One region of the Paenibacillus yonginensis genome, then DNA from elsewhere that is predicted to be linked to it. Evidence: a T-box and tRNA genes for the amino acid it is inferred to sense, from the RefSeq annotation. Region 1 holds a T-box; the other holds one or more tRNA genes.
The links. A T-box is a leader RNA that pairs with one kind of tRNA and senses whether it is charged. The one in region 1 lies ahead of trpS (tryptophan--tRNA ligase), so its partner is inferred to be a tRNA-Trp.

Region 1 (14,421 bases):
AGCCGAGTTGATTGTGAAGGAATTCGGCGGCTTCAGCCCCAAGCTGGCGGATTTCGCTACCCATGCGTTTAACAGCAGCTGGGTGGAAGCGGAGGATCGTCCCGGCAAACGTCCCGGCGGCTTCTGCACAAACTTGTCGGAGAGCAAAGAAACCCGCATCTTTATGACCTTTGGAGGTACGGCCTCCAACGTCTCGACCCTGGCGCATGAGTTGGGTCATGCCTACCATTCCTTCCTGCTGAAGGATATGCCTTTGTTCAGCCGGAATTATGCGATGAACGTAGCTGAAACGGCGTCCACCTTTGCGGAGAACATCCTGTCCTCGGCCCAGGTCGACCGGGCGGACAGCCGCGAAGAGAAGCTGATGCTGCTCGAGGAGAAGGTTCAGCGCAGCGTAGCTTTCTTCATGAACATTCATGCCCGCTTCCTGTTTGAAACCCGTTTCTATGAGAAACGCAAACAGGGGCTGCTGAGCGCGGAAGAGCTGTCCGCGCTGATGGAGGAGGCTCAGAAGGAAGCGTTCTGCGGAGCGCTCGATTCTTACCACCCGCATTTCTGGCTGTCGAAACTGCACTTTTATATTACGGGCGTTCCTTTCTATAATTTCCCGTATACGTTTGGCTTCTTGTTCAGCAACGGCATTTATGCCCGTGCCAAAGCGGAAGGCCCAACTTTCGCAGCTAAATATGACGCACTTCTGGAAGATACAGGCCGTATGAAGGTTGAAGATCTGGCCAAAAAACATCTGAATGTAGATTTGGCCACTCCGGATTTCTGGCGTGAAGCTGTTGGCGTATCCGTAGCTGATGTAGAGCAGTTCCTTAAAATGACCGAAGGCATGTAAGGAAATTAGGCTGCCAGTATCGAGCGAAGCAATGATTTAATAACGGTGTGATTAAACGGCCCTTCGGGGCCGTTTTTTGCTGGCATTTTTACCAGGGGATCCATGTAATTGCTGGGGAAATTGAGAGCTGCAAATTCTGTCGGCGATCTACAGGTTTCGCCTTTTTTCCTGTCGAATGAATGAGGATAAAGACGAATCAATTTTAAGCCAATAGGAATAATTACCCAAATACGTACCATATTTCTGTTAAATCATCGGATATTAGAATATAATGTTGCATAAGCCCTAAATTTAGGGGAATAACCAATATTGAGGGAGTGGGGAAACTGAAGACAGAGCAGCTTTCATTAGCCAGACAGCTTGATCTAGTATTCAAGGAATTGGAGTCCGAGCTTGGTGGATTGACCTCGGGAACGGTATTTATTCAGATCCGCAACAACGTGGTCGGCAAATTCGGTATCAGGCATAACCCAATAGCCGGAAGGAATGGTCAGCTGGCGGGAGAAGGCGGAGGATTAAATGCCGTACAGCTCAGTTCTTTCAGAAACATGGCCATTGAAGCCCTTAAATTCAAGAAATCGTGGACGCATGGAGAAATCAGCTATGAATTTGCGCTCAGACAAGGAACCATTGTTGTGGATGCCGTATTAGAGTCAAACTATAACATGGCGAATCTGATGATTCGTTATCCGAGAACGAACAGTCATACATACGGACCATACGGAGAAATGAAGGATTTATCTTAAGGAACCAGGGATCAGGCAGCAAGCAATAGAAGTACCGGACAGAGGGTGCAGCTTTAAAGGCTTTACGTTTACGTCATAAATGAAGAACAGACGGTATGCCATCAGGCATACCGTCTGCTGCTTAGGTGAAATATAAGAAAAGTATAAGCCTCACAATACCTTTTATTCTTATATTTCAGTGCAGAAACGCTGCCGCCTGATTCGAGGGCGGCTAAGCGTTATCTACTTGTACTATAAGGAATAGCGGTTTACAGGGAAGATTTACCCGACAAAGATTGTTCCGCCAATTGTACCAAACGCTTTGTGATATAGCCCCCGAGGGAACCAGTTTCACGGGAAGTGTAGTTACCGTAGTAACCGTCTGCTGGAATTTGTACGCCCAGTTCTTGTGCAGCTTCCATTTTCAATTGTTGAAGAGCTGCAGTTGCTTGAGGAACAACCAAGTTGTTGCTGCTGCGTCCTTGTGCCATGTTTGTCACCTCCTTCGTTCGTTGTGAGGTTAGTATGAGCCGTAGGACGGAAAATATGCGCACGGATTTTCAAATAATCGACATCCAATTATTTCCTGATGATCAAAGCTTCGTACTCCCCGGAACCGGGTTTGCGAACTAGGGAAGACAACACCAAAAACCCGCGCAGAGCGCGGGTTTCAGTATGATTGGCAGCTATTGAATTTAGCAGCTTAGCCTCAGCCAAGCGGAGCCTTATATGTTGGTTAACTTAACTTGGGTAGATCATTTGCAGATTCAATTGGAGCTCGAGCTTTTGCTCCGGTTTGATTTCGATCAGGCCGCTTTCCTCATGAGGGATGTCCAGATTAGGCGCATCCGGCAGCCAGGTATAAGGCTCAATGCACAGAAACTGGTCGGCTTCGCCTTTCGTATAGAGAACCCAATGTTTGAAATAGGCCGGATCAGCGGAATATTTCAAGCCATATCCGTCTTTGCGCATCAGCAGAGCTTCAGCAGGTTTGCCGCCGATTTGCAGCGGGGTATCAAAGTTAGTCCCTTTCAGGTTCAACTTGTCATTCAGAGCTTCCAATTCTCCCAGAGGAGCGGTTTCGCCCGTTGTGATAATTTCCTCATCCGTCACGTAAAGTTTGCTGACCGGCAGCTTCAAATCCCAATGGTCAGGTTCCCCGTCGATCAGGAACCAGGTGTGAAGGCCAAGGCCAAACGGGGCTGCATGCTCACCCAAATTGGTGATGCGGAATGTTTGCGTGAGCGATGCGCCTTGAAGACGCAAGGTCATTTCCAGTTTAAGCGGAACCGGATACTGGCGCATCCAGTTCGGATCGTCGGTCGTTATAAATTCCGTGGTGACGGAGCAGCCGTCTTCATCTTCTTCAATATCGCTGACACACCAGCTTTGCGTACGATGAAGGCCGTGAATATGATTGTCGTTAGCGGTATTTTGATCAAACTGATACGTTTGTCCCGCATAGGAGAATCGGCCTCTGCGAATTCTGCCTGGCGGAATGAGCAAAGGGATACCGAAATGGTAAGGCTTCTGCAGGTAAAAGTCCAAATCGCTTTCCTCCGGCCGGCGCAATACCTCGCGCTGCTGTACCAGGTCTCTTACCCCGATAATATTGTTGCCGAGTCTAGGCAGCAGCGTGACTTCAAGTTCGTGGCTATGTAAAATGTACGTGTCGTAACCATTCCATTGCCCTTTGGTCACTTTTTTCATATCTTTGCTCCTTTTCCCAAATAAAGATTCTGAAACGGGTCAAACTAATCATAACATTTTTGGCTTCGCCCGTAAAAATCGATTTGACTTGACGGGTTCAGCCCGATATCATGAAGGATATCAAATTCATTTCTAACACAAAGTGATGACGGGGACAAGTAAACGTATATAATTTCCTTCAGAAAGCCGGTGGGTGATGCGAACCGGCGGAAGTGTATGCGGCGAATGGACCCCTGAGCTTCGGGAGGAACGGACGGCCCTGGGCCCCAAGTATCCCCGGACGTTGATCCGCGTTAAGGATTTAAGGCTGATAATCGGTTCCGCAGCGTACGGGCGGACTTGTCGGCGAATTAGGGTGGTACCACGGTCTCACGTCCCTTGCGGATGTGAGGCCTTTTTGATTTTTCGAAATCCCGGCACACACGAAACCAACGAAATCATGAAGAATATTGTTAAGGAGGAAATCCAATCATGAAAACCGTATTCTCAGGCATACAGCCCAGCGGCAAGCTGACGCTCGGCAATTACATCGGCGCTATTAAAAATTTTGTAACTCTGCAGCATGAGCACCACTGCAACTTTGTTATCGTGGACATGCATGCCATCACCGTAGCCCAGGATCCGGCCGCTTTAAGAGAGCAGTCGGAAGCTGTAGCCACGCTGTATATTGCGGCCGGAATCGACCCGTCCAAAGCAAATGTCTACATGCAGTCCCACCTGCCCCAGCATGCCGAGCTCGGATGGCTGCTGACGACGCTGACCTCGATGGGCGAGCTGGAGCGGATGACCCAGTTCAAGGACAAATCCGCAGGCAAAGAGACTGTTGGAGCCGGTCTGTTTGTATATCCATCGCTGATGGCTGCTGATATTCTCTTGTTTAACGCCGACCTGGTTCCTGTAGGGGAAGATCAGAAGCAGCACTTGGAGCTGACCCGTGACCTTGCAGGGCGTTTCAACCACCGGTTTGGCGAATTCTTCAAGCTGCCTGAACCGTATATTCCAGAGGTCGGCGCACGGATCATGTCTCTGGACGATGCGTCCAAGAAGATGAGCAAAAGCAATCCGAATGAAGGCAGCTACATCGCTCTGCTGGATCCGCCGGATGTGATCCGCAAGAAGATCAGCCGCGCCACCACCGATTCGGGCCGCGAAGTCAAATTTGACCCGGCCAATAAACCTGAGGTCAGCAACCTGATCGGCATTTACAGCCAGCTGTCAGGCTTGTCGATCGCCGAAGTCGAGCAGCGTTACGAAGGACAGATGTATGGCCCGTTCAAAAAAGATTTGGCCGAAGTGATCGTGTCCGTACTGGAGCCGCTCCAGCAGCGGTATCACGAAATCAGGCAGTCCGGCGAAATTCGCGAGATTTTACGCCAGGGAGCGGAGCGTGCAGAAGCCGTAGCCGCCAAGAACCTGAAGGAAATCCAGCATTTGATGGGATTTCTGCCTAGAGGCTGAACTCCGGCCCGATATGAATCTGATTCCCATTTAAGCAGAACTGAAAGACCCGCTTAGACGCCGCTTGCGGCGTCTTTTTTGTGGCTGATAAGCCGGCTGGGCGAAGCTGCGGGACTCGGCTATTTTCCATGGGAGAATGGGTATAATAAAGAGATAACAGAACGAAATGTGAGTCTTTCGTCACCAAATTGTCAAACAAAAATCATCTTTTTGCCTCCGGATGCAAACATGATCCCCGATTGATATGATAAAGTTTATAGAAGAGGTTGTTTTGGAACTTTTTTTGTCGTTTGAAATGACCATATGTTGCAATTTAATATTTAGTAGGAGGCAGTAAAATGGGCAAACCATTAAGATATGAAGCGGGTGCGGATGCCGCAGCTTTGTCCGTAAACTCCACGCCGGCTTCGGAGTCGGCAACTTGGCGCGATTTTGTCGCCTTGACCAAACCGGGCATTATTCGTTCCAATCTGATTGCGACCTTTGCGGGTTACTGGCTCGGCGCGCATTGGCATATCGACATCATCAAGCTGATCATCACGATGATCGGCACGGCTCTGGTCATGGCCGGGGCTTGCGTATTCAACAATTATTATGACCGGGAAATGGATACCAAAATGGAGCGTACCCAGAACCGTGCGCTGCCGCTTGGCAAGCTTTCCCCAAGAACGGTACTGATCTATGCCGGCATTCTGAGCGCGGCGGGGCTTGTCCTGCTGTTCCTGTTCTCCGGGGTTTTGGCCGGTTTGTTCGGCATCGTAGGCATGCTCGTTTATGGCGTGGTTTATACGATCTGGCTGAAACGTTCCTCTACCTGGAGCACCTCGGTCGGTGCAATTTCAGGAGCGATGCCGCCGGTAATCGGCTACGTCGCTGCTTCTGGCCAAGTTGATCTCGGCGCTTGGATGATCTTTGCGATTCTGTTCCTGTGGCAGCCGCCCCACTTTTGGGCTTTGGCGATCCGCCGTGTCGAGGAGTACCGGGCTGCGGGTTTCCCTGTGCTTCCGGTTGTCAAAGGCGTCAATCGCACCAAAATTCAAATGATTCCTTACATTGCTCTGCTGCTGCCGATTCCATATCTTATGTATGCGAACGACATTACCGGCATCTGGTTCCTGATCATCGGCACGGCGCTGTCGGCCATCTGGCTGATTATGGCGCTGGTAGGCTTCATGAAGCAGGACGTGGAGAAATGGTCGAAACGGGTATTTATTTTCTCAATCAACTACCTGACCTTGAGCCTGATCGTCATGTTCCTGGATACGGTTCACAAATAATAAATGTTCTATAAGATAGAACAAAAGAAAGACGCCCTTTCGGCTAGCCGGAGGTGCGTCTGTTTTTTTTACCCATATAAAGGCATATTGAGGAGGCCATGGTGCATGCCGCTCCTTACTCCAGTCCAGGCAGCGCGGGGGGATACTGAATGTATTCTTCCAATCCAGCTTTCTCCAGTTGGGCGATTATATATTCATCGGGTGTGCCTTCAACACCGGCATAGCCGCGGCGGGTATAAATCTGCTCGGCATCCGGAAAGGCGTCCCTCAGGATCGCCCGGATTTTTTTCCCTGAGGAGTCATTGTCCATAAACAGATAGATTTCGTCGTCTTTGGCCTGTTTACGGAGCTGTTCGAGCTTGAGGCTGCTCATGGAGCCAAAGGTGCACAGGATGTTGATTTCATCGCTGAGCAGCCGGCGCAGCTTGCTGCGGTCATTTTTACCTTCCACGATAATGGTAATCTCCGCCATGTCATCACCTCGCTGCCTTTAGTGTAAACGCAATTTCCCTTTTCATGCAAAAAAAGAAACGCGTCAGGCAGCCAAGGCCGGTCGAAGGAACGGAAAGTGGTCAGTCGACCGGTATCGGCTGCTTGGGCAGACGGCGGTTGGCCGGCAGTGTGATCAGCAACAGCATCAGGACGACAAACGCCAGGAAATACGGGGAGAAGGTCAAATGCAGCTGTCCAGCTACAATCGGCCCAATAAAGGAACCCAGCGACATGGCAATCGACTGAAATGAGAACACGCTGCCCATCCGTTCGCCGCCGCTGACCTCAATAAATAAGGAAGAGATGGCCGGGAAAATAATGCCTTTGGACATCCCCATCACAAACAGCACGACAGGCATCGGAATTCTCTCCGGCATCGTCAAGCCGTAGAAGCACAACGCCAGCAGCAGGACACCGCCCAGAGCCCTCAGGTAAGGGGAGACGCGGTGCAGAAACAGCATGCCCAGCGTAACGAGCGACCCCAGACTTAGGATAGAGAAATAAATGCCCGTATGTAAAATGCCCTCCGAGCTTCCTCCGTCATGGAGGGGGAGCTCGAAAAACAAAATGCCCTGCGAGCAGGCTACGCCTAGCGGCAGCAGGTAATAAACGAGCGGTACGCCGGGCAGCAGGCTGGAGTTGTCCGCCGCGGCCGCGTTGGCTCTGGAAACTTCAAGCTGCATCTCTACCGCTTTGCCGCGGATGGTGAACCAAGCAAGCAAACCTGCGGAGATCAGCAGCCATCCGAGGGATTGGAAGGTCAGGGAGAAGCCGGCCAGCTTGACGAGGAACGCTCCGACTGCCGGCGACAACACGGAGGCCAGCGTATGGGTCACGCCATGCCCGGCCATCAGCTTGCCTTGAGTGACCGCGTCCCGGGACAAGGAGGCGAGCAGGGCCAGACAAGCCGGGGAGAGGAAGGCCAGCACAAATCCGCTGATCGACCGCAGTACCAGCAGCTGCCAAGGCGCCGTGACATGAGCCTGCAGCAGCAGAACAATTCCGGCTGAAATCAAGCTGAAGACGACGTAGCGTTTGCTGCCGTATTTATCGACCCCGTGCCCGGCGATCAGGTTGCCGGGCAAATGGGTCAACGCATAGATGCCCATCATCCAGCCGATAAAAGCAGGAGCCGCCCCCAGGGACACCGCAAACGGCGTGAGAATCGGATATTGGGCGTGCAAGTCGAAGAAGGCGATAAACATAAAGAAATAAAGCCCTATAGCGATTTTCATGTTGAGTTTGTCCTCCTAAAAGTTTTATGAAGCATTACTACTCCGAGAAAACATCGCAATAAAACTGGCATCGGAAGCATAAGCTTTAAGTTTTATGAAGCATTACTACTCCGAGAAAACATCGCAATAAAACTGGCTTGCTCTTTCTGATTCGGGTGTGAAAGTAGGCCATGCTCTACTTGTACGCCTTGGCCGCCGAAGTTATGCCAATTTTGAAATACAGCGAAAGGGGGATTCGCCGCCGGCAGGGTTAAGCTGGGCTAGCATTTGGCGATCATGTATAATGGATAGTGCATCTAGGGCCATAACAGAGAATTTACGTCCGCCAATTTAGATACAGGGGTGTTGGAACACATGAATTTTCAAGGTTTGGATTATCAGGTATGGGTCGATTATTTCAAGCAGAATTGGCTGATTATCGTGGTTGGCCTGGTCGCTTTGTTTCTGGTGGCCAATCTGGTCAAGACCGTCGTCAAGTGGGTCCTGATTATTGCGATTGCGGCTTTTCTGATCGTTTACAGCGGCATCACGCTGAACGATATCGGCAAAGCAGTCTCGACGGTTAAAGACCAAACGATGAACACGATGCAGTCCGAGGCGCTGAATGTCATGAAAAATGAAGCGCAGGAAGCGAAATTTACGCGCAATGCGGACGGTTCCTTCACCATTACGACGCCTAATCTGGAAGTGACCGGGGAAAGCGGCAGCGACAAGGTGAAGGTGTCGCTGCGCGGGGTCTCTCTTGGGGAATGGAGCCGCGGCGACACGCTCGAAGCTTTTATACAGGAGGCCAAACGCAGCAGCGGTCAATAACCGAACTGAAAGCAGGAACTGCCGGGCATTAAACAACAAAGATGAACATCAGAAAGGAGGGTCCCGCGTGACCGTACTTCAACAGCTGCAAGGATATAATCTGGTTAACCTTATCCTCATCCTCGTCATCGCGGGTTCTATCCTGCAGGGCGTGCTCAGGGGAACATCCAAATCGGCGGGCAGATTGCTGTCGCTGGTAGGGGGCGGGATAATGACCGCGCTCAGCCTGGCTGCCGCGATTCCGGTGACGGCTTATCTGTCTCCCAAAGTTCAGCAGTGGCTGACGGATCATGTCCAGCCGCCGGATCGCCAATTAAGCGGCGCCGAGCAGGCCGTCTATACGCTGGCCGGCGCGATCCGGGAGTTTCAGCTGGTCCGTTACGTCCTGATCTTCTTCCTCTGCTACTGGCTGATCCGGTTTGTGCTTGGTTTGCTGAGCCTGTTCCTTCCAGGCATGAAATGGATCGGCGGGATGGGGCGTAAGGAGATTCGCTCCGGCTTGACAAGCCGTTTGTTCGGTGGAATTATCGGCGCGGTGATCGGCGCTTTTCGCGGAATTGTTCTGATTGCGCTGCTGTTTGTGATCGTATCGTTGTTTCCGAACAGCGGATTCAGCAAATATGTAGAAGCTTCCCCGGTATACCGGCAGGGAGCGGAAGTGATTCTCGAACCGCTTTCCGGCAAGCTGATCAAAGAGAAGCTGCCGGTTCTGAAGCAGGACATGCAGAATGAACTGAACGGAATTTTTGAACGGAAATATGAGGTTATTGATGCCCAAATTCCGGATAATATTAACGCAGCAGCCGCGAAGATCGTGGAAGGCGCAGCTTCCGACCGGGAGAAGGCCAAACGGCTGTATAACTGGATCGGCACCCGTATTCAATACGATTATGATAAAGTTGAGGCTTATGAGAAATATAACGAATGGCACGAGCAAACGCCTGAGATGACCTTTAAGACCCGCAAAGGCGTCTGCATCGACTACGCCCGGCTGTATGCCGTCATGGCCCGTTCGCAGGGATTGGACGTCAAGGTGATTACCGGACTGGGATATGACGGACAAGGCGGATATGGGTCTCATGCCTGGAATGAGGTTTATGTGGACAACAAGTGGATTCCGCTCGATTCTACCTGGGCGAAGAGCGGCAACTGGTTTGATGTCCCGAATTTTGCAGAAACGCATGTCCAGCAGAAGGTGCTCGGATAATTTTGCGGATAACTTTATAGAAGCTGGCGATGAACATGCTGCAAGCGGCGGAGCTTTCCTGCACAAGGGGAGCTCCTATTCATTTTCCGGCGGAAGCGGGCCTGCACAATCGGAGGAATTCCGGAGCCTGCCGCCTGACTATTCGGCTGGAATTTGTGTTAAAATGTTACAATAAAACTTCTCATCCCTAGCAGGATGAAGAGCACCGGGGGCAGCGCGATGAAACCAAACAGGTACGGCGAGGATATGCAGGATCAGGAAATTTCGATGCAGCGTCATTTTAATATTCGCCTTAATCTTTTTTTCTTCAGCGCATTTGCGATCTTTACTGTGATTATTGTCAGGCTGGCGATTATCCAGTTTGTTGAGGGACCTACCTTGACTTCCCAGGAGGCAAGCCTGACGGTCAGGGATATTCCGCTTCCGCCGGACCGCGGGACGATTTGGGATGCAACAGGGGTCAAGCTGGCTTATTCCACGCCGGTCCAATCGCTGTACATGACTCTAATGAAGGATTACAGCAGCGGGACAGGCGCCAAGAACCGTCCGGAAGCGCTGGTGCTGGCTGCCGACATTGCCCGGGTGTTTGAGCAATACGGCGACCCTGCCAAGCCGAAGATGACGGCTGATGATGTCGTGGCAGCCATGGATCTGGATTCCAAAATCAGCGGAGGTTATGCCCCTCGGCGGATCAAAGAAGACTTGAACGACAAGGAAGTTGCTTATTTCATGGAGCATAAAGCCGCTTTCCCGGGGATCGATGTGGTGGAAGAAAGCGTTCGGCATTATGATCCTGACCGGGTTGCGGTGCAGACGATAGGTTATACCAAGAAATTTAAAGGGGCCTCTTACAGTTTGCCGCTGTATGAGCAGCTCAGGTCGATCAGGTCTTCTGATCCTTCGATGCAGTATATCGATACGGAAGACGTAGGGTATGACGGGCTTGAATATCAATATCAGGCCGATCTCCGCGGACGCAACGGGTTCAAAAGCGTACCGATCAACGCGCAAAATATGGTCAGCGGATTAGCGGAAATGACGCCTCCCGAGAAAGGAGCGGATCTGCATCTGACGCTCAACAAGAACGTCCAGCTGAAGACCCAGCAGGCGATTCTGGATCAATTGAAATGGCTGCATACCAATCCGGTAAGCGGCAAGCTCCATCCGAATGCCCAGACGGGATACGCGGTGGCGATGGAGGTTGATACCGGCAATATTATAGCCATGGCCAGCATGCCGGATTATGATCCGAATACCCAGGAAGGCTGGACCATTGACAACTATCAGAACGGAACGATTACGCCGTACAGCTCGGGCCGTTCCGGGCATAATCTGGAGTCCGTGGTTCTGCTGGGCTCTACGATCAAACCGTTGTCCGTGCTGCTGGGCTTAAACGAGAAGCTGTTCACGACGACAACGCCTTACCAGGACCGGGGGATTGCCGAATTCGGCAAGGACGGTTCTACGGTCCGCAACTCGGAAGGCCATGTCTACGGTTACTTGAAGAGTCCGGCGGATGCGATCCGCCATTCCTCCAACGTTTTTATGGTCGATATGGTCGGCAAGAAGCTGTACAGCAAATACGGCTCCAAAGGCATCGCCAAATGGGACGCCTATATGAAGGAGTTTGGCCTGGGGGTTTCAACGGGAATCGACTTGCCTAACGAATATCTCGGAACGCTGGAGTATAAGAACGAAGCGGAAACCGTGCTTTCCCGGCTGGTTTACGCCTCCTGGGGGCAGCAGGGCAAATATACAACGATGCAGCTTGCGCAATATGCCGCCATGCTTGCAAACCGCGGCAAACGGATGGAGCCGCATCTGGTGAGCAAAATTACTGACAGCAGCGGCAAGGTGCTGCGCACCTTCCAGCCTAAAGTGCTGAATGAGGTGCACTTCAGCTCCAGCTACTGGAAAGAAGTGATCAAAGGGATGGCGACGGATGTCAGCTCCTTCTCCGGCTTCCCTTATGATTTTGCGAGAAAGACGGGAACCTCGACCCAGGACGTCTATATTAAAGGGCAGAGAATCCAGACGGATAACGGGGTCTTTATCGCCTTTGCTCCGCGGGAGAATCCGAAGCTGGCCGTAGCGGTTGTGATTCCGGAGGGCGGCTTCGGCGCTTACAGCGCAGCACCTGTAGCGCGTCAAATCTTTGATGCGTATGATCAGGAATACGGGCTGGACGGCGTTCCGAAGAAGTCGCTCAACAAGAACCCCCCGGCAGGGGCAGGCAACGCGGAGAAAGCAGAAAAACCTGGCGAATAAGATAGGCATAAATCGGCTGCTCTATGGCAGCCGGTTTTTTTGTTTTTTTCGGCAAGTCTGAAACTGATTAAGGGGGTTAAACGTTGTTTGGAATAAGAGGGGAATAACTGCATACGATCAGGCCGTTATCCGGCTGGAGGAGGGAGGGATACGTCCGGCCAACCTTTAGACTTCCATTTTTCCCCACAATTCGTGAAAGTTCGCTGTTTTCGACATAGCTATGGTAAAATAGAGATTCGGAATCATTGCTAGAATATTAGATGGCAGATTATCAGATTATAGAAAGCAGAGTGAAGGAGACGAATGAAGAAAGCCTATCAGGATGATCCGCAGAAGCAGGAAGCGGCGCGTCAGCGTCATTTTAATATTCGTCTGAATGTGTTTTTTTTCAGCGCATTTATTATTTTTACTGTTATCATTGTCCGCCTTGCGATTCTTCAGTTTGTAGACGGTCCAAGTCTTCAGGCGCAGGAGAGCAGCCTTACGGTCAAGAAGGTGCCGCTGCCGCCAACCCGCGGTACGATTTACGATGCTACAGGGGTTAAGCTTGCTTATTCCACGCCGCAGCAATCCTTGTACATTACGCTCCTTAAGGACTACAGCAGCACAACAGGCATGAGCAACCGTCCGGAGATTCTCGCAATGGCGAAAAAGATCGCGAACGTGTTCAACACGCTCGGTGAGTCGAAGACGGAGAAAGTAACAGCTGATCAGATCGTTGATGCCATGGACCTAGATTCCCGGCTCAGCGGCGGTTATGCGCCCCGGCGCCTGAAGAGCGGACTGACCGACAGGGAAGTCGCCTATTTCCTGGAGCATAAATCCGAGTTTCCCGGCGTAGACGTAATTGAAGAAAGCGTAAGAAACTACGATAAAGACACGGTGGCGGTCCAGGCTGTCGGCTACATCAAGAAATTTAAAGGGGCCTCCACGAGCCTTGATAAATATAAACAGCTTCGCAATATGACACCCGATGATCCGGGCCAGCAGTATACGGACAACGAGGACGTAGGTTTTGATGGTCTGGAGTATCAGTATCAGGATGTTCTGCGCGGTAAAAACGGCTATAAAAGCATCCCGGTCGATCCCCGCAACATGGCCGACGGGGTTGCAGAGGTCACGCCTCCCGAGAAGGGCGACGACCTGCATCTGAACATCAACAAGAACATCCAGCTCAAAACCGAGCAGGCCATCATGGATCAGCTCGATTGGCTGCATAACCATCCGGTTAGCGGCAAATATCACCCTAACGCTCAAACCGGCTTCGCCGTGGCGATGGAAGTGAACACCGGCAAAGTGGTCGCCATGGCCAGCATGCCGGATTATGATCCCAACGTTTGGGGCAGCGGCGGGATTTCTCCGTCCGATTACGAAGCGATCCAGAATGTGTACCTGAACGGAACGATCCGCTCGTTCCCGTCCGGCCAGGAAGGTGTTCACCCGGAATCGGTCGTGCTGATGGGTTCGACGATTAAACCGTTGTCGGTGATGATCGGCCTTAACGAAGGCTTGTTTACAACAACAACCCCTTATAACGACACTGGTATTGCTTATTTCGGTAAAAACAACTCGGCTTCCGTCCGCAACTCGCAGGGCCACGCTTACGGCTACTTGGCTACACCTGCCGACGCGATTCGCCACTCCTCCAACACCTTTATGGTCGATATGGTCGGGGAGAGAATGTGGAAGGAGTTTGGCGACGACGGCATTACGCTTTGGGATAAATACATGAAGGAGTTTGGCCTGGGCGTCTTAACAGGCGTTGATTTGCCGAATGAATACAAAGGCTACCGCGAGTATGTGAACAAAAAAGAAACCTCGCTGTCCCGTCTCGCTTACGCTTCTTTCGGCCAGCAGGGGAAATATACAACGATGCAGCTTGCCCAGTATGCCAGCATGCTGGCAACCCGCGGCAAACGGATGCAGCCGCAGCTTGTCGATAAAATCACGGATGCGAACGGTAATGTCGTGCAGCAGTTCAAGCCGAAAGTGCTGAATACGGTAACGTTTAAAGACAGCTACTGGAATGAAATTTTGAAGGGCATGGCTACCGATGTCCACGAAGCGTTTAACGGCTTCCCTTATGATTTCGCCCGTAAAACAGGTACCTCGACGCAAACGATTTATGGCAACGGCAAAAAATACGACGTCGATAACGGCGTATTTATCGCTTTTGCCCCGCGCGAGAATCCGAAGCTGGCTGTAGCCGTCGTCATTCCCGAAGGCGGATTCGGCGCCTACAGTGCGGCTCCTGTAGCCCGCAAAATCTTTGATGCCTATGACTATGAATACGGTCTGGACGGCGTCCCTAAAAAAACGCTGGAGTCCCAGAACCAAACTTCGGACAAAGACGCGGCGAAGACAGATTCCAAAAACTGATTATCGCGGCTTT
Region 2 (14,421 bases), 190 kb from region 1:
GCTAGTATCTGCCGAGCTTGCTCTCCACCAAAGCTTGCAGACGACCACGAACTGCCTCCAGCGGGATTTCCGAAATGACCGGAGCGAGGAATCCGAAAATAACTAGATATTCAGCTTCGCTCCGTGATATCCCGCGCGACATCAGATAATAGATTTGTTCCGCATTTACCTGCCCCACGGATGCAGCATGGCCGGCGGTTACATCATCCTCATCAATCAGCAGGATCGGATTGGCATCGCCGCGCGCTTTAGGACTTAACATCAGCACGCGTTCGGTTTGCTGACCATCGCAATGGGTTGCGACTTTTTCAATCTTTGTAATTCCGTTGATAATGGCGGTAGCTTCCTCAAGCATGACAGCACGCGTAATCATCTGGCTCGCCGAGCTTCTGCCAAAATGCTGGGCTTGCGTGGTGTAACACGATTTTTGAAGGCCCGTGCCAATCGCAATCACCTTCGTGTCGGATACCGACCCATTGCCTTGAAGCAAGGTCTGGGTATCGCTGGCGGTATTCCCCTTGTTCATTTCGCCGATAATCCATTCCACCGCGCCATCGGCAAGAACAACCGCCCGCCGCTCGGTGAAATCCGTTGTTGCTGCAGCAAGCTGATGAACCGAAGCGACTTGCACCTTAGAACCCGCTCCCGCAAAGACCTCAACCACACCGTTATGCAATGCCTTGACATCATCCCCGCTCGACAAACAATGATCCACATAAGTGACCTTGCTGTTGCTCCCCGCCACAATTAAGACGTGAGGAGCGAAACGCACCCCGCTGGTATCGTTAAGAAAGATCGCCTGAATCGGCGCTTCAACCTCGACACCGTCCGGGACATATAGGAAAACGCCGCCACTCCATAAGGCGCTGTGTGCAGCAGATAAACGATGCTCTTCCGGCTTCACGGCCTGATAGAGATAACGTTGAACCAATTCCTCATGCTCTTTTGCCGCAGTATGCAGGTCCATTAAAATAACTCCCCGGGCGGCTAAGCTCTCGGCCAATTCCGTATACACTACATCCGAATTGGCCTGAACGATCAGTCCGCCTTTCACTGGAGAAGCAGCCAAACCCCGAACAACCTCCGGCGCCTCTTCCAAACTTGACCAGGGCTTCTCCGCTTTGTAATCTCCGGTTTCGTGGATATCCCATTTCTCCAGTTTCGTTTTCTCCACTTTTGGCAGTTCCAGCGTCCCTGCCAGCTTGAGTGCCTGAATCCGGCGTTCCAGCAGCCAATGAGGCTCACCTATAGCACCTGACCAAGCGCGTAAAGCGTTCGCGTTTATTAGATTGATGGCTTGTGTCCCCACTTTGCTTTTCCTCCTCCGCTTTTAAACTTCTTCGCCTACCGTCTCATCCGTAATCCCTAGCTCCTCTTTGACCCAATCGTACCCTTCAGCCTCCAGACGATGGGCAAGCTCCGGGCCGCCGGATTTGACAATCCGGCCTTGCATCATGACATGCACAAAATCCGGGGTGATATAATTCAACAGGCGTTGATAGTGGGTGATGATTAAAAAACCTCGATCCGGGCTGCGCATTTCATTAACACCATTCGCCACAATACGCAGGGCATCAATATCAAGCCCGGAATCCACTTCGTCCAGAATCACAAACTTGGGTTCAAGCAGCATCATTTGCAAAATTTCATTCCGCTTTTTTTCGCCGCCGGAGAATCCCTCATTCAAATAACGATGCGCGAATTCCGGATTCATCTCCAGCCCTTTCATTTTGCTCTCCATTTCACGGATAAAACGGATTAGGGAGATCTCATCGCCTTCTTCACGCCGTGCATTGATGGCGCTTCTGAGAAAGTCCGAGTTCGTTACGCCGGCAATTTCACTAGGATATTGCATCGCGAGAAACAAGCCCGCCCGGGCACGCTTATCCACCTCCATCTCCAGAAGATCTTCATTGTCCAATGTCACCTTACCATCCGTAACTTCGTATTTGGGATGGCCCATTAAGGCCGAAGCCAATGTGCTTTTTCCCGTCCCATTAGGCCCCATAATCGCATGAATCTCGCCGCCATGAATCTCCAGTGTGAGTCCTTTTAAAATCTCTTTCCCTTCAATCTTGGATCTCAAATCCTCAATCTTTAAGGTCGTCATACTCCCTAACTTCCCTTCCGTAGAGTTGTTCGGCGCGCGCCAGCAAATCACTCATAAATTTTCCGATCGTTTGTAACTCCGTCTCAGAATAGGATTCGATAAATTGGTAGAAGCCCTCTTCTTTCTCTTGATGCAGTTTTTTATGCAAATGATAAACACGTCTCCCCTTATCCGTTAAGCTAAAATAAATCTCCTTCCGATTGTTGTTCAGTTGACTTCTCCTAATAAAGTCCGTTTCCAGCAGCTTTGAACAAATATTAGTAATGCTTGCTTTGGACAAATCCATTTTCTTCACAATTCCGGTATGGTTTATAGGTTCATAATCACCGATGCAATCGATCACGTGTACACTTGTAATATTGTTAGAAAGCATGTCGATCTGGTGCTCTTTGGCTTGTTGCCGAAACAGTTCAACTTCATGTTCCGTATACAACTCGTTCAGATGCAGCATTTTTATATACTGCTCGTAAAGATGACCTTTAAAATCATTTGGAAACTCCAATTTCGCATTTCCCCTCTTTTGTAGTCGTTGCCCACCCAGCCAAGTGTCAGGAATAGATAATTTTGTTCAGTACTGAACAAAATCATCCTAACACAAGTGATAATGATTATCAATATCATCTATATTAACTTTTTTTGATAAGACACATTTCTGGAGCCGCTTTTCATTGGTTCAGGCGTCTTATGCTGCTTTTCCGACCTGCCATCTTACCTCTATGAAAAGGGCAGTCATTAACCCCTTATAGCGAGAAAAAAAGAAAGAAGCTGTGCGTCTTCGTACAGAGGAGAAGTGGGCATACTCCATGATCAGGGGAAGTTCGAAAAGCAAGCCCGGGGTCGAGTCCATACGCGAAATGAGCAAGGACTACCCGATTCTTAAGCTCTGTAACATTGCTGATTGCAGAGGTTTCACGAACTGGTTACTGCAGGTCTTGACGGGGCTATAACCAAACCTCCTCCCCCTTTTACAGCATCTCACTTCATATAGCAGGATCAAATGATGATTTATAGATACCAAAAACTTCGCTTACTTTAACACTTCATGAATTAGCATTTTAGCAGGCCATCTACAGATAAGAACGTCTTATTTTTTACATGGTTTTAAACTGCACAGAATGAGGAAGGAAAGTGTCAACCAAAATGGGGTCCCCTGGACTTTCCGTAAAGGGGAATAAAAAGAATGGAGGCTTAAGGCGCATACCGTTCGATACATCGCGGTTCGACCGCTTAATTATCATCCTTGCCAGGCGTACATATAAAAAGGGTTCATGAAATTGTACACAATTTCATGAACCCTTTTGCAATGCCGGTGAAGGGACTCGAACCCCCACGGTTTCCCTCACGATTTTGAGTCGCGCGCGTCTGCCAATTCCGCCACACCGGCTTATTAAATTAGAAGTGTATATGGCGTGCCCTAAGAGATTCGAACTCCTGACCTTTTGATTCGTAGTCAAACGCTCTATCCAGCTGAGCTAAGGGCACATATGAGATATACAACTTCAGAAATATACTGGAGGCGCCACCCAGATTCGAACTGGGGATAAAGCTTTTGCAGAGCTGTGCCTTACCACTTGGCTATGGCGCCAAAACAATGGAGCGGACGACGGGAATCGAACCCGCGACCCTCGCCTTGGCAAGGCGATGCTCTACCGCTGAGCCACGTCCGCAAAATGGCTGGGGATATAGGATTCGAACCTATGCATGACGGAGTCAAAGTCCGTTGCCTTACCGCTTGGCTAATCCCCAACAGATTAAAAAGTTAAAAATGGGGCGATCGATGGGACTTGAACCCACGAATGCCGGAGCCACAATCCGGTGCGTTAACCCCTTCGCCACGACCGCCATATAAACTTTCTATTTTGTTTAAAACTTGGCAGGGGCAGCAGGAATTGAACCCACACCAACGGTTTTGGAGACCGTTGTTCTACCTTTAAACTATGCCCCTATAACTGGTGGAGGCTGATGGATTCGAACCACCGAACTCGTCAGAGAACAGATTTACAGTCTGCTGCGTTTGGCCACTTCGCTAAGCCTCCACAAATGGTGCCGGCGAGAGGACTTGAACCCCCAACCTACTGATTACAAGTCAGTTGCTCTACCAGTTGAGCTACACCGGCTTATTTAATTTTGTTAAATGGTGGCTCGGGACGGAATCGAACCGCCGACACGAGGATTTTCAGTCCTCTGCTCTACCGACTGAGCTACCGAGCCAAAAACATGGCGGAACCGACGGGATTCGAACCCGCGATCTCCTGCGTGACAGGCAGGCATGTTAGGCCTCTACACCACGGTTCCACAGCCTAAGGTCTTGCATGGATCCCTCTTGGGGATAATTGCGGGGGCAGGATTTGAACCTGCGGCCTTCGGGTTATGAGCCCGACGAGCTACCGGGCTGCTCCACCCCGCGTCGTTATAAAGATTGTTTTGTTGTATGGCGCCTCCGAAAAGTAATCGGATTACGCTCCAAAGACTGAACTTCACTTTTTGGAGTGAAGTGGTGGAGGCTGAGGGGATCGAACCCCCGACCCTCTGCTTGTAAGGCAGATGCTCTCCCAGCTGAGCTAAGCCTCCAAATTGAACACAATATCTAATATACCATATTCAAGCCATCATTTCAACTTCTTTTAAAGTTGATGGTGACCCGTAGGGGATTCGAACCCCTGTTACCTCCGTGAAAGGGAGGTGTCTTAACCCCTTGACCAACGGGCCTTACATAAGAGAAAGTATTATGGCGGAGAGAGAGGGATTCGAACCCTCGAGACGCTTGTGACGCCTACACGATTTCCAATCGTGCTCCTTCGGCCAACTCGGACACCTCTCCATATGGCTCCCCGAACAGGACTCGAACCTGTGACAACTCGATTAACAGTCGAGTGCTCTACCAACTGAGCTATCAGGGAATATTAAGTTTCAAGTGTTTGATCACCTGAAAACTGGATACGAAACAATCAATTGCGATTTAGTTGTTCTCGGGGTCCCCGCCAAAGCATTCGGAGTTCGCTTCGTCAGCGTCTCTTCACTTTGGTGGGTCCATTTTGGATAAGCCCTCGACCGATTAGTACTGGTCAGCTCCATGCATTGCTGCACTTCCACCCCCAGCCTATCTACCTCGTCGTCTTCAAGGGGTCTTACTAATTGGGAAATCTCATCTTGAGGGGGGCTTCACGCTTAGATGCTTTCAGCGCTTATCCCTTCCGCACTTAGCTACCCAGCTGTGCTCCTGGCGGAACAACTGGTGCACCAGCGGTGCGTCCATCCCGGTCCTCTCGTACTAAGGACAGCTCCTCTCAAATTTCCTACGCCCACGACAGATAGGGACCGAACTGTCTCACGACGTTCTGAACCCAGCTCGCGTACCGCTTTAATGGGCGAACAGCCCAACCCTTGGGACCTACTTCAGCCCCAGGATGCGATGAGCCGACATCGAGGTGCCAAACCTCCCCGTCGATGTGGACTCTTGGGGGAGATAAGCCTGTTATCCCCAGGGTAGCTTTTATCCGTTGAGCGATGGCCCTTCCATGCGGTACCACCGGATCACTAAGCCCGACTTTCGTCCCTGCTCGACTTGTCAGTCTCGCAGTCAAGCTCCCTTTTGCCTTTGCACTCTTCGAATGATTTCCAACCATTCTGAGGGAACCTTGGGGCGCCTCCGTTACTCTTTAGGAGGCGACCGCCCCAGTCAAACTGCCCACCTGACACTGTCCCCATACCGGTTCACGGTACTAGGTTAGAACTCCGATACGATCAGGGTGGTATCCCAACGGCGCCTCCAAGGAAGCTTGCGCTCCCTCTTCCTAGGCTCCCACCTATCCTGTACAAATCGTATCAAAGTCCAATATCAAGCTGCAGTAAAGCTCCATGGGGTCTTTCCGTCTTGTCGCGGGTAACCTGCATCTTCACAGGTATTAAAATTTCACCGGATCTCTCGTTGAGACAGCGCCCAAGTCGTTACGCCATTCGTGCGGGTCAGAATTTACCTGACAAGGAATTTCGCTACCTTAGGACCGTTATAGTTACGGCCGCCGTTTACTGGGGCTTCAGTTCATAGCTTCGGAGTTACCTCCTAACCACTCCCCTTAACCTTCCAGCACCGGGCAGGCGTCAGCCCGTATACTTCGCCTTGCGGCTTCGCACAGACCTGTGTTTTTGCTAAACAGTCGCTTGGGCCTTTTCACTGCGGCCCCCTCGGGCTATTCACCCTACCGAGGCACCCCTTCTCCCGAAGTTACGGGGTCATTTTGCCGAGTTCCTTAACGAGAGTTCTTCCGCGCGCCTTAGAATTCTCTTCTCGCCTACCTGTGTCGGTTTACGGTACGGGCACCTTCACCTGGCTAGAGGCTTTTCTTGGCAGTGTGAGATCATGACCTTCGCTACTGCAATTTTCGCTCCCCATCACAGCCCAAGGTTATGTAGCACGGATTTGCCTATGCTACCCTCTCACTGCTTGGACGGACATCCATCAGTCCGCGTCACTACCCTGCTGCGTCACCCCACTCGCTCATAACGGTTTACGGTGGTACAGGAATTTCCACCTGTTGTCCTTCGACTACGCCTGTCGGCCTCGCCTTAGGTCCCGACTTACCCTGAGCGGACGAACCTTCCTCAGGAACCCTTAGGCTTTCGGCGGATCAGATTCTCACTGATCTTTTCGTTACTCATACCGGCATTCTCACTTGTGTACTCTCCAGCGCTCCTTACGGTACACCTTCAACGCATACACAACGCTCCCCTACCCCTGAATCGACTTCACTCCAGCTTCGAAGTGATGTGTCTAGCCCCTGGAGCATTTGGCCGAAACCTCTGAATTATTTCAGATGCTGCTTTCGGCAAAAATGTCTCGGTGCCTCACCGCCTCAAAGAAGCAGTGAAGTCGATTCAAGCCATAGCTTCGGTGGTGTGTTTAGCCCCGTTACATTTTCGGCGCAGAGTCACTCGACCAGTGAGCTATTACGCACTCTTTAAATGGTGGCTGCTTCTAAGCCAACATCCTGGTTGTCTGGGCAACTCCACATCCTTTCCCACTTAACACACACTTGGGGACCTTAGCTGATGGTCTGGGCTGTTTCCCTTTTGACAATGGATCTTAGCACTCACTGTCTGACTCCCGGTTAATCAGTCTATGGCATTCGGAGTTTGACTGAGCTTGGTAACCCTTGCGGGCCCCGCACCCAATCAGTGCTCTACCTCCACGACTGTACCACCGAGGCTAGCCCTAAAGCTATTTCGGGGAGAACCAGCTATCTCCGAGTTCGATTGGAATTTCTCCGCTACCCCCACCTCATCCCCGAACTTTTCAACGTTCGTGGGTTCGGGCCTCCAGTGCGTGTTACCGCACCTTCACCCTGGACAGGGGTAGATCACACGGTTTCGGGTCTACGCCCACGTACTATACTCGCCCTATTCAGACTCGCTTTCGCTGCGGCTACGGCTTCTCACCTTAACCTTGCACGGGAACGTAACTCGCCGGTTCATTCTACAAAAGGCACGCCATCACCCTGCTGACGAACAAGTTCGCAGCATAGGGCTCTGACTTCTTGTAAGCACACGGTTTCAGGTTCTCTTTCACTCCCCTTCCGGGGTGCTTTTCACCTTTCCCTCACGGTACTGCTTCGCTATCGGTCACTAGGGAGTATTTAGCCTTACCAGATGGTCCTGGCAGATTCATACGGGGTTTCACGTGCCCCGCACTACTCGGGATCCGTCTCGGAGGGAATAGACTTTCGGTTACAGGGCTTTTACCTCTTCTAGCGGGCCTTTCCAGACCTCTTCGCCTACCCTATTCCTTTGTAACTCCATGTGAGACGTCCCACAACCCCAAGAGGCAAGCCTCTTGGTTTAGGCTCTTCCGCGTTCGCTCGCCGCTACTGACGGAATCACTACTTGTTTTCTCTTCCTCAAGGTACTTAGATGTTTCAGTTCCCCTGGTCTGCCTCTTCATTACCTATGTATTCAGTAATGAGTGACTGGCTATTACACCAGCCGGGTTTCCCCATTCGGACATCCCCGGATCAAAGCTTGCTTACAGCTCCCCGAGGCCTTATCGTTGTTCGCCACGTCCTTCTTCGGCTCCTAGCGCCTAGGCATCCTCCGTGTGCTCTTAGTAGCTTAACCAAATCGCTCGGATTTTGGGTCAACACGCTCTGTTGTTCCCCGGTTTCTTATTTGAAATGAATCAAGGTTGAAACCGACTCACAAAGGATCGATTGCCTCCAAAATGCCTCGCTCTACAGTTAGCACTTCACTTGTTCACTACGATCACAAGTTCAGCTAAAAAAGAATGTTCTAATTCGCATTTGTTGTTTCGTTATCCAGTTTTCAAGGATCAAAGCAGTTTCGGAAAACTGCGAACCTGTGTGAATTTCGATCAAACTATTTAGAATGATAAAATTCATGCAGTTATTTGAATCAATTATGGTGGAGCCAAGGAGGATCGAACTCCTGACCTCCTGCTTGCAAGGCAGGCGCTCTCCCAGCTGAGCTATGGCCCCATACTATACTCCAAAAGGGAATAAACTTATGAGAGTTAGGAATGGTGGGCCCTAGTGGACTCGAACCACCGACCTCACCCTTATCAGGGGTGCGCTCTAACCAGCTGAGCTAAGGGCCCTAACTTACTATATAGTTGTAACCCTAGTTAGGGTTGCGCTTGGCGACGTCCTACTCTCCCAGGACCCTGCGGTCCAAGTACCATCGGCGCTGGAGGGCTTAACGGTCGTGTTCGGGATGGGTACGTGTGGAACCCCTCCGCCATCGCCACCAAACGCACTGCTTGAAAGAGGCTTGCTCTCTCAAAACTGATCAACGAGTGAGAATATTTTGGTTAACTCATGGTTAACCGGTATTTGTACCGCTTCGCTGCGGAAGCGAGGTACTCCATAGAAAGGAGGTGATCCAGCCGCACCTTCCGATACGGCTACCTTGTTACGACTTCACCCCAATCGTCTACCCCACCTTCGGCGGCTGGCTCCCTTGCGGGTTACCCCACCGACTTCGGGTGTTGTAAACTCTCGTGGTGTGACGGGCGGTGTGTACAAGACCCGGGAACGTATTCACCGCGGCATGCTGATCCGCGATTACTAGCAATTCCGACTTCATGCAGGCGAGTTGCAGCCTGCAATCCGAACTGAGACCGGCTTCTAAAGATTCGCTCCAGATCGCTCTTTCGCTTCCCGTTGTACCGGCCATTGTAGTACGTGTGTAGCCCAGGTCATAAGGGGCATGATGATTTGACGTCATCCCCACCTTCCTCCGGTTTGTCACCGGCAGTCACTCTAGAGTGCCCAGCCTTACCTGCTGGCAACTAAAGTCAAGGGTTGCGCTCGTTGCGGGACTTAACCCAACATCTCACGACACGAGCTGACGACAACCATGCACCACCTGTCTCCCCTGTCCCGAAGGAAAGGCCTATCTCTAGACCGGTCAGGGGGATGTCAAGACCTGGTAAGGTTCTTCGCGTTGCTTCGAATTAAACCACATACTCCACTGCTTGTGCGGGTCCCCGTCAATTCCTTTGAGTTTCAGTCTTGCGACCGTACTCCCCAGGCGGAATGCTTAATGTGTTAACTTCGGCACCAAGGGTATCGAAACCCCTAACACCTAGCATTCATCGTTTACGGCGTGGACTACCAGGGTATCTAATCCTGTTTGCTCCCCACGCTTTCGCGCCTCAGCGTCAGTTACAGCCCAGAAAGTCGCCTTCGCCACTAGTGTTCCTCCACATCTCTACGCATTTCACCGCTACACGTGGAATTCCACTTTCCTCTTCTGCACTCAAGTCACCCAGTTTCCAGTGCGACCCGGAGTTGAGCCCCGAGATTAAACACCAGACTTAAATGACCGCCTGCGCGCGCTTTACGCCCAATAATTCCGGACAACGCTTGCCCCCTACGTATTACCGCGGCTGCTGGCACGTAGTTAGCCGGGGCTTTCTTCTCAGGTACCGTCACTCGGATAGCAGTTACTCTACCCGACGTTCTTCCCTGGCAACAGAGCTTTACGATCCGAAAACCTTCATCACTCACGCGGCGTTGCTCCGTCAGACTTTCGTCCATTGCGGAAGATTCCCTACTGCTGCCTCCCGTAGGAGTCTGGGCCGTGTCTCAGTCCCAGTGTGGCCGTTCACCCTCTCAGGTCGGCTACGCATCGTCGCCTTGGTGAGCCGTTACCTCACCAACTAGCTAATGCGCCGCAGGCCCATCCACAAGTGACAGATTGCTCCGTCTTTCCCAAGAAAGTCATGCGACTCTCTTGCGTATCCGGTATTAGCTACCGTTTCCGGTAGTTATCCCAGTCTTGCAGGCAGGTTGCCTACGTGTTACTCACCCGTCCGCCGCTAAGTGGATCAGGAGCAAGCTCCCGATCCACTCCGCTCGACTTGCATGTATTAGGCACGCCGCCAGCGTTCGTCCTGAGCCAGGATCAAACTCTCCAATAAAGTTTGTTTAGCTCATTTTGAATCTGACGAGATCGAATCGCCTCAAATCGACATGGATTTGAAGGTCATCCAAAACTCGATATATTTCTCACTCGTTGTTCAGTTTTCAAAGATCAAACCAGCGATTTTGACTCGCTTTTGTTCTTCACCGCATCTCAGCGGCGACTTTTATAATATATCACGTTGCCGGCTATTCGGTCAAGCATTTTCTTCAAAAACTTTTAAAGCGTTATTCGCTAACCCTTAAGAGTCTTCATCTGCCCATTTAGCGGCGAGTTATAATTTAACACACGCTTGATAACCAAGTCAACACTTCCCACTGGATTTTGTCAGAACGTGTAGAACAGGCTTAAGCCCAATATAAAATCCCCTGTCCGTGCCCTGTAACTTCTCTGACCTTCCCATTCGTCGTCTGCTTTACAACCGAGCGGTAAACGAGCTTGCGGAGCACCATTGGCAGCTCCTCTCTTACCTCCTGCAGCTCAGCTTTATGCATGAGCTCCTGCAGACTCCACGGCTCCTTGCGGCTTCGAAGAATCCTTAGAAGCATAACGCAGCTATCCGTCATTTTGGAGGTCGCCGAGAATTCGAAGGCAAGCAGGGCCAACTGCAGACGCTGCTCCAGCGTCTCCGTACTGCAGCTCATTTCGGCATACAGTTTATAAGATGGGGTATTTAAGGCATGCAACTGCTCCCAAATCTGCTCTTCCGCCCGTATATTCCTCTCCAGCAGCTCTAAGCGTCCCAAATGCTGGAGTCCGCGCACCACAGCCGCATAAGCATCAAAAAAGTGTCCTTTCTGATTCAAGGCTTTGGCTTCATTATAAAACTTCAGGAAGCGGGCAAACTCTTTAAATTTACGTTTCTCTCTTACCGTTAATTCAAAATCAATAATTTTCCCTCTCAATTGCTCCAGTTCCTCCCGCTCATCCCATATAATCTCCCCCTGAAAAAAACAGCTCAGAAGCTCGGCATTTTCACCTGTGATGACCCATCTCTCCAGATCATTACTGGTTACATAGATCAACTGGTAATCAAACAAACCGATCCGAGCATGTTCGGGTTCAGGTTTCTCTTCTATATTCTTGCATACAATAAGAATCAAAAAATCAAAATCAAGCATAATCGCATCATGATTGCCGTTTGCTGAATGGCGGAAGCCAACTGCTCCAAAGGTATGCTGACCTATCATTTCTTCATTCATGAACAATGGTTTCACGGTACCCTCCCTGGCGGTTTGGCGTCGCTTCGCAAAACTATCGATACATAAAAATTCTACAGACGGTGTCAGTTTCCTCCTTTTTCTCTATGCCAAATCCACCCCGCTTCCCATGCAAAAAAACTGCGTGAGAAACGAATATCGTTTCCCCCGCAGCTGAGAGCAGACCAGAACTTTCACTAAATGATAAGCTGAACGATTAATCTCCGTTGACTTGTCCAAGAACGGTCCATGCTTCAGTAGACCCGAAGCTTCTGGTCCAGGAAGCAATTCCGGCCAAATGCAGGTTCTTCACAAGTGCTACACGCTGAGACAGGGAATCCTTGTCTTCCAGCCATATTTTTTTGACGGCGCCATCCTCTTTGTACTGAACGAAGTTCTGTCCAGTATCGTCAGCCTTCTCAGGCTTCAGTCCGTATTGCTGAATAATGCTCTGCGCCTTGCTCATCCCGATCGCTTTGGAGCTTACCTTGGTCTCCCCTTCTTTGGCAGTCTCGGTCCAAACGCGCGTATAGAGCGGCACCCCCAGAATCAGTTTGGAAGGCGGCACGGCATCCTCGGTCAAAATCTTGTTCAAAGCCGCTTCTGTCCAAGGGAGAGAAGCAACCGAGCCCGCTACGGGACTCGCCGCCCAGTGCTCGTCATAAGCCATAAGCGCCATATAATCGATTACTTCGCTTAAAGCCCGCCGGTCCAGAAACTTCGACCAAAGCTCGCTATCCGACTTCGGCGTAACATCCATGGAAACAACAAGCCCCTGAGCGCGGGCCAAAGGTCTTAACTCCCTCATGAACTGCGTGATGTTATCGCCGTCTGTTGTTTTTACATTTTCAAAATCAATATTGATGCCGTCCAGGTCCAGCTGCTTGGCATAACCCAGAAGCTGCTTGATAGCTCTTGTTCGGGTTTCAAACGTAGCAAACGCAGGGGTCGTCAGGTCGGGACTAAAGCTGTTGCTGTATACTCCCCATACCTGCATGCCCTCGCTGTGGGCCGATTTCACATAGTTGGCGTCGCCCTTGCTCTTGACGTTGCCTTTCGCATCCGCCAGTTCAAACCAGGTTGGACTGACCACGTTGATCCCCGGGAGGCTCCCTACATTCTTTGGATTGGCCGGCACCTGATACACCGCTTCCCAAGTCATATTGATTCGTTTGTTCTGCCAGGCTTGAACGGCTGGAAGCATCTTCGGCTGTTGTTTCGGAACAGCCTCTTTCTCCCCCGGCGTTACCAGCTTCGTACGAATGAAGCCCGTCTCCCCGCTGTCCATCTGGGCATAATACCAATCGCCCTCGCGGTTCAGAATTCGCAAATGAGCTTCCGGAGGCACATCGGCTACGATCGGCGAGTGAATGGAGGCTCCCAACCGAAGCGGGGAGGTTTTCCCCCTCTTATCCGGCTTCGCTATGGCATGCTGCATGCTTTCTCCCGGCATAAACACCCGAACAGCTCCTGAAGATTTGTCCTCCTCCACCTGGATTCCATATATCTGTTCAAGCAAATCCACGGGCACATAAACGACTTCGCCCTGCTTAGAGGGTGCCGTTTTAAGCTTCAAAGCCGCGTTGTTCAAGGAGGCTTGTGTGTTGCCGACACGCACGCGCACCAGCTTGTCGTCCGTTGCCATTATGACCGATTCCGTTTCTTTCTCATAACGGACAGCCCTATCCATTTTAGCCTGAATGACCGGTAAAGGAAGGCTTAATGAAGCCCCGGTGCCAGCCGCGGAGTATTTCTCAACCTCATCGGCAAAGAAGATCGGCTTGTCCATTCCCTTCCATTCGGGGGTCAGATGTGTATAACTAGGGACAAAAATTCGATAGACTATAAACGCTGATAACAGAAAAATGACCGATAACCCCAGCTTGCGCCACGGTTTCCTACTACGTCTTCCCCATTTGCTTTTGCGGCTCATCTTGTATTACAACCTCCGTATCGACGTTAAACATCCTAGCAAACTAGAGCGACTCTTCCAAAAGAAACAACTCTACTAATAGTTTATTCGGGTTATGTTACAGGAATGCGTAAATTTAAAATTTATAGACTAGTTCATTTCATTACTAGAATGACCCTACGTTTTTCACCCTGTAAAAAAGGAAAGACGTGAAGAACTCCTACCGGGAATTCCGCACGTCCTTGTTTAAAATTCAATATAGAAGGTTACGCCCTTGCTTATTGGGCCAGGCATTCCTGGCAAACGCCATACAACTCAAGCCGATGGCCGTATACCTTAAACCCGGTCGCCCGCTCAGCAGCCTCCTCCACTTCATGCAGAGAAGGATACATAAAATCTTTAATTTTGCCGCACTGCTGACAAACTACATGATAATGGTCGGAAACGTCCGCGTCAAACCGACTCGAACTGTCGCCATAGGTGAGTTCGCGTACCATGTTGGCTTCAATAAAAACTTTAAGATTGTTGTATACAGTAGCAACGCTCATGTTGGGAAACCTCGGTGCTAACGCGCGATATATCTCATCAGCCGTTGGATGCTCCATCGACTCCATTAAGAAAGAAAGTATTGCGTGGCGCTGCGGCGTGATGCGGACACCGTTTGTTTTCAGCTGCTCCAGGGCATGATGCACCTTTGTAGACATGATGTCCACCGCCTTTTTTCAAAAAGTTTACAAAGTAAAAATCGGATTAATTTTATTGTA

Region 2: it has a tRNA-Trp gene. The T-box ahead of trpS (tryptophan--tRNA ligase) is inferred to sense a tRNA for this amino acid. The anticodon was not compared.

Annotation. Positions count from the first base shown of each region.
Region 1 is NZ_CP014167.1:3,188,064-3,202,484, reverse strand. It holds gene AWM70_RS14505 (M3 family oligoendopeptidase) at 1-844, shown strand, start outside; gene AWM70_RS14500 (O-methyltransferase) at 1,171-1,590, shown strand; gene AWM70_RS14495 (alpha/beta-type small acid-soluble spore protein) at 1,839-2,060, opposite strand; gene AWM70_RS14490 (aldose 1-epimerase) at 2,311-3,279, opposite strand; T-box leader at 3,416-3,661, shown strand; gene trpS (tryptophan--tRNA ligase) at 3,751-4,737, shown strand; gene cyoE (heme o synthase) at 5,076-6,014, shown strand; gene AWM70_RS14475 (toprim domain-containing protein) at 6,130-6,486, opposite strand; gene AWM70_RS14470 (MFS transporter) at 6,587-7,741, opposite strand; gene AWM70_RS14465 (hypothetical protein) at 8,096-8,554, shown strand; gene AWM70_RS14460 (transglutaminase domain-containing protein) at 8,622-9,761, shown strand; gene AWM70_RS14455 (peptidoglycan D,D-transpeptidase FtsI family protein) at 9,981-12,029, shown strand; gene AWM70_RS14450 (peptidoglycan D,D-transpeptidase FtsI family protein) at 12,333-14,408, shown strand.
Region 2 is NZ_CP014167.1:3,378,970-3,393,390, forward strand. It holds gene sufD (Fe-S cluster assembly protein SufD) at 2-1,309, opposite strand; gene sufC (Fe-S cluster assembly ATPase SufC) at 1,331-2,110, opposite strand; gene AWM70_RS15260 (MarR family transcriptional regulator) at 2,091-2,612, opposite strand; tRNA gene AWM70_RS15265 (tRNA-Leu) at 3,415-3,494, opposite strand; tRNA gene AWM70_RS15270 (tRNA-Arg) at 3,516-3,592, opposite strand; tRNA gene AWM70_RS15275 (tRNA-Cys) at 3,622-3,695, opposite strand; tRNA gene AWM70_RS15280 (tRNA-Gly) at 3,703-3,777, opposite strand; tRNA gene AWM70_RS15285 (tRNA-Gln) at 3,782-3,856, opposite strand; tRNA gene AWM70_RS15290 (tRNA-His) at 3,877-3,952, opposite strand; tRNA gene AWM70_RS15295 (tRNA-Trp) at 3,982-4,055, opposite strand; tRNA gene AWM70_RS15300 (tRNA-Tyr) at 4,061-4,146, opposite strand; tRNA gene AWM70_RS15305 (tRNA-Thr) at 4,152-4,227, opposite strand; tRNA gene AWM70_RS15310 (tRNA-Phe) at 4,246-4,321, opposite strand; tRNA gene AWM70_RS15315 (tRNA-Asp) at 4,329-4,405, opposite strand; tRNA gene AWM70_RS15320 (tRNA-Met) at 4,444-4,517, opposite strand; tRNA gene AWM70_RS15325 (tRNA-Val) at 4,606-4,681, opposite strand; tRNA gene AWM70_RS15330 (tRNA-Glu) at 4,745-4,819, opposite strand; tRNA gene AWM70_RS15335 (tRNA-Ser) at 4,840-4,931, opposite strand; tRNA gene AWM70_RS15340 (tRNA-Asn) at 4,935-5,010, opposite strand; rRNA gene AWM70_RS15345 (23S ribosomal RNA) at 5,146-8,221, opposite strand; tRNA gene AWM70_RS15350 (tRNA-Ala) at 8,523-8,598, opposite strand; tRNA gene AWM70_RS15355 (tRNA-Ile) at 8,641-8,717, opposite strand; rRNA gene rrf (5S ribosomal RNA) at 8,755-8,871, opposite strand; rRNA gene AWM70_RS15365 (16S ribosomal RNA) at 8,990-10,544, opposite strand; gene AWM70_RS15370 (nucleotidyltransferase-like protein) at 10,894-11,763, opposite strand; gene AWM70_RS15375 (glycosyl hydrolase family 18 protein) at 11,963-13,678, opposite strand; gene perR (peroxide-responsive transcriptional repressor PerR) at 13,936-14,361, opposite strand.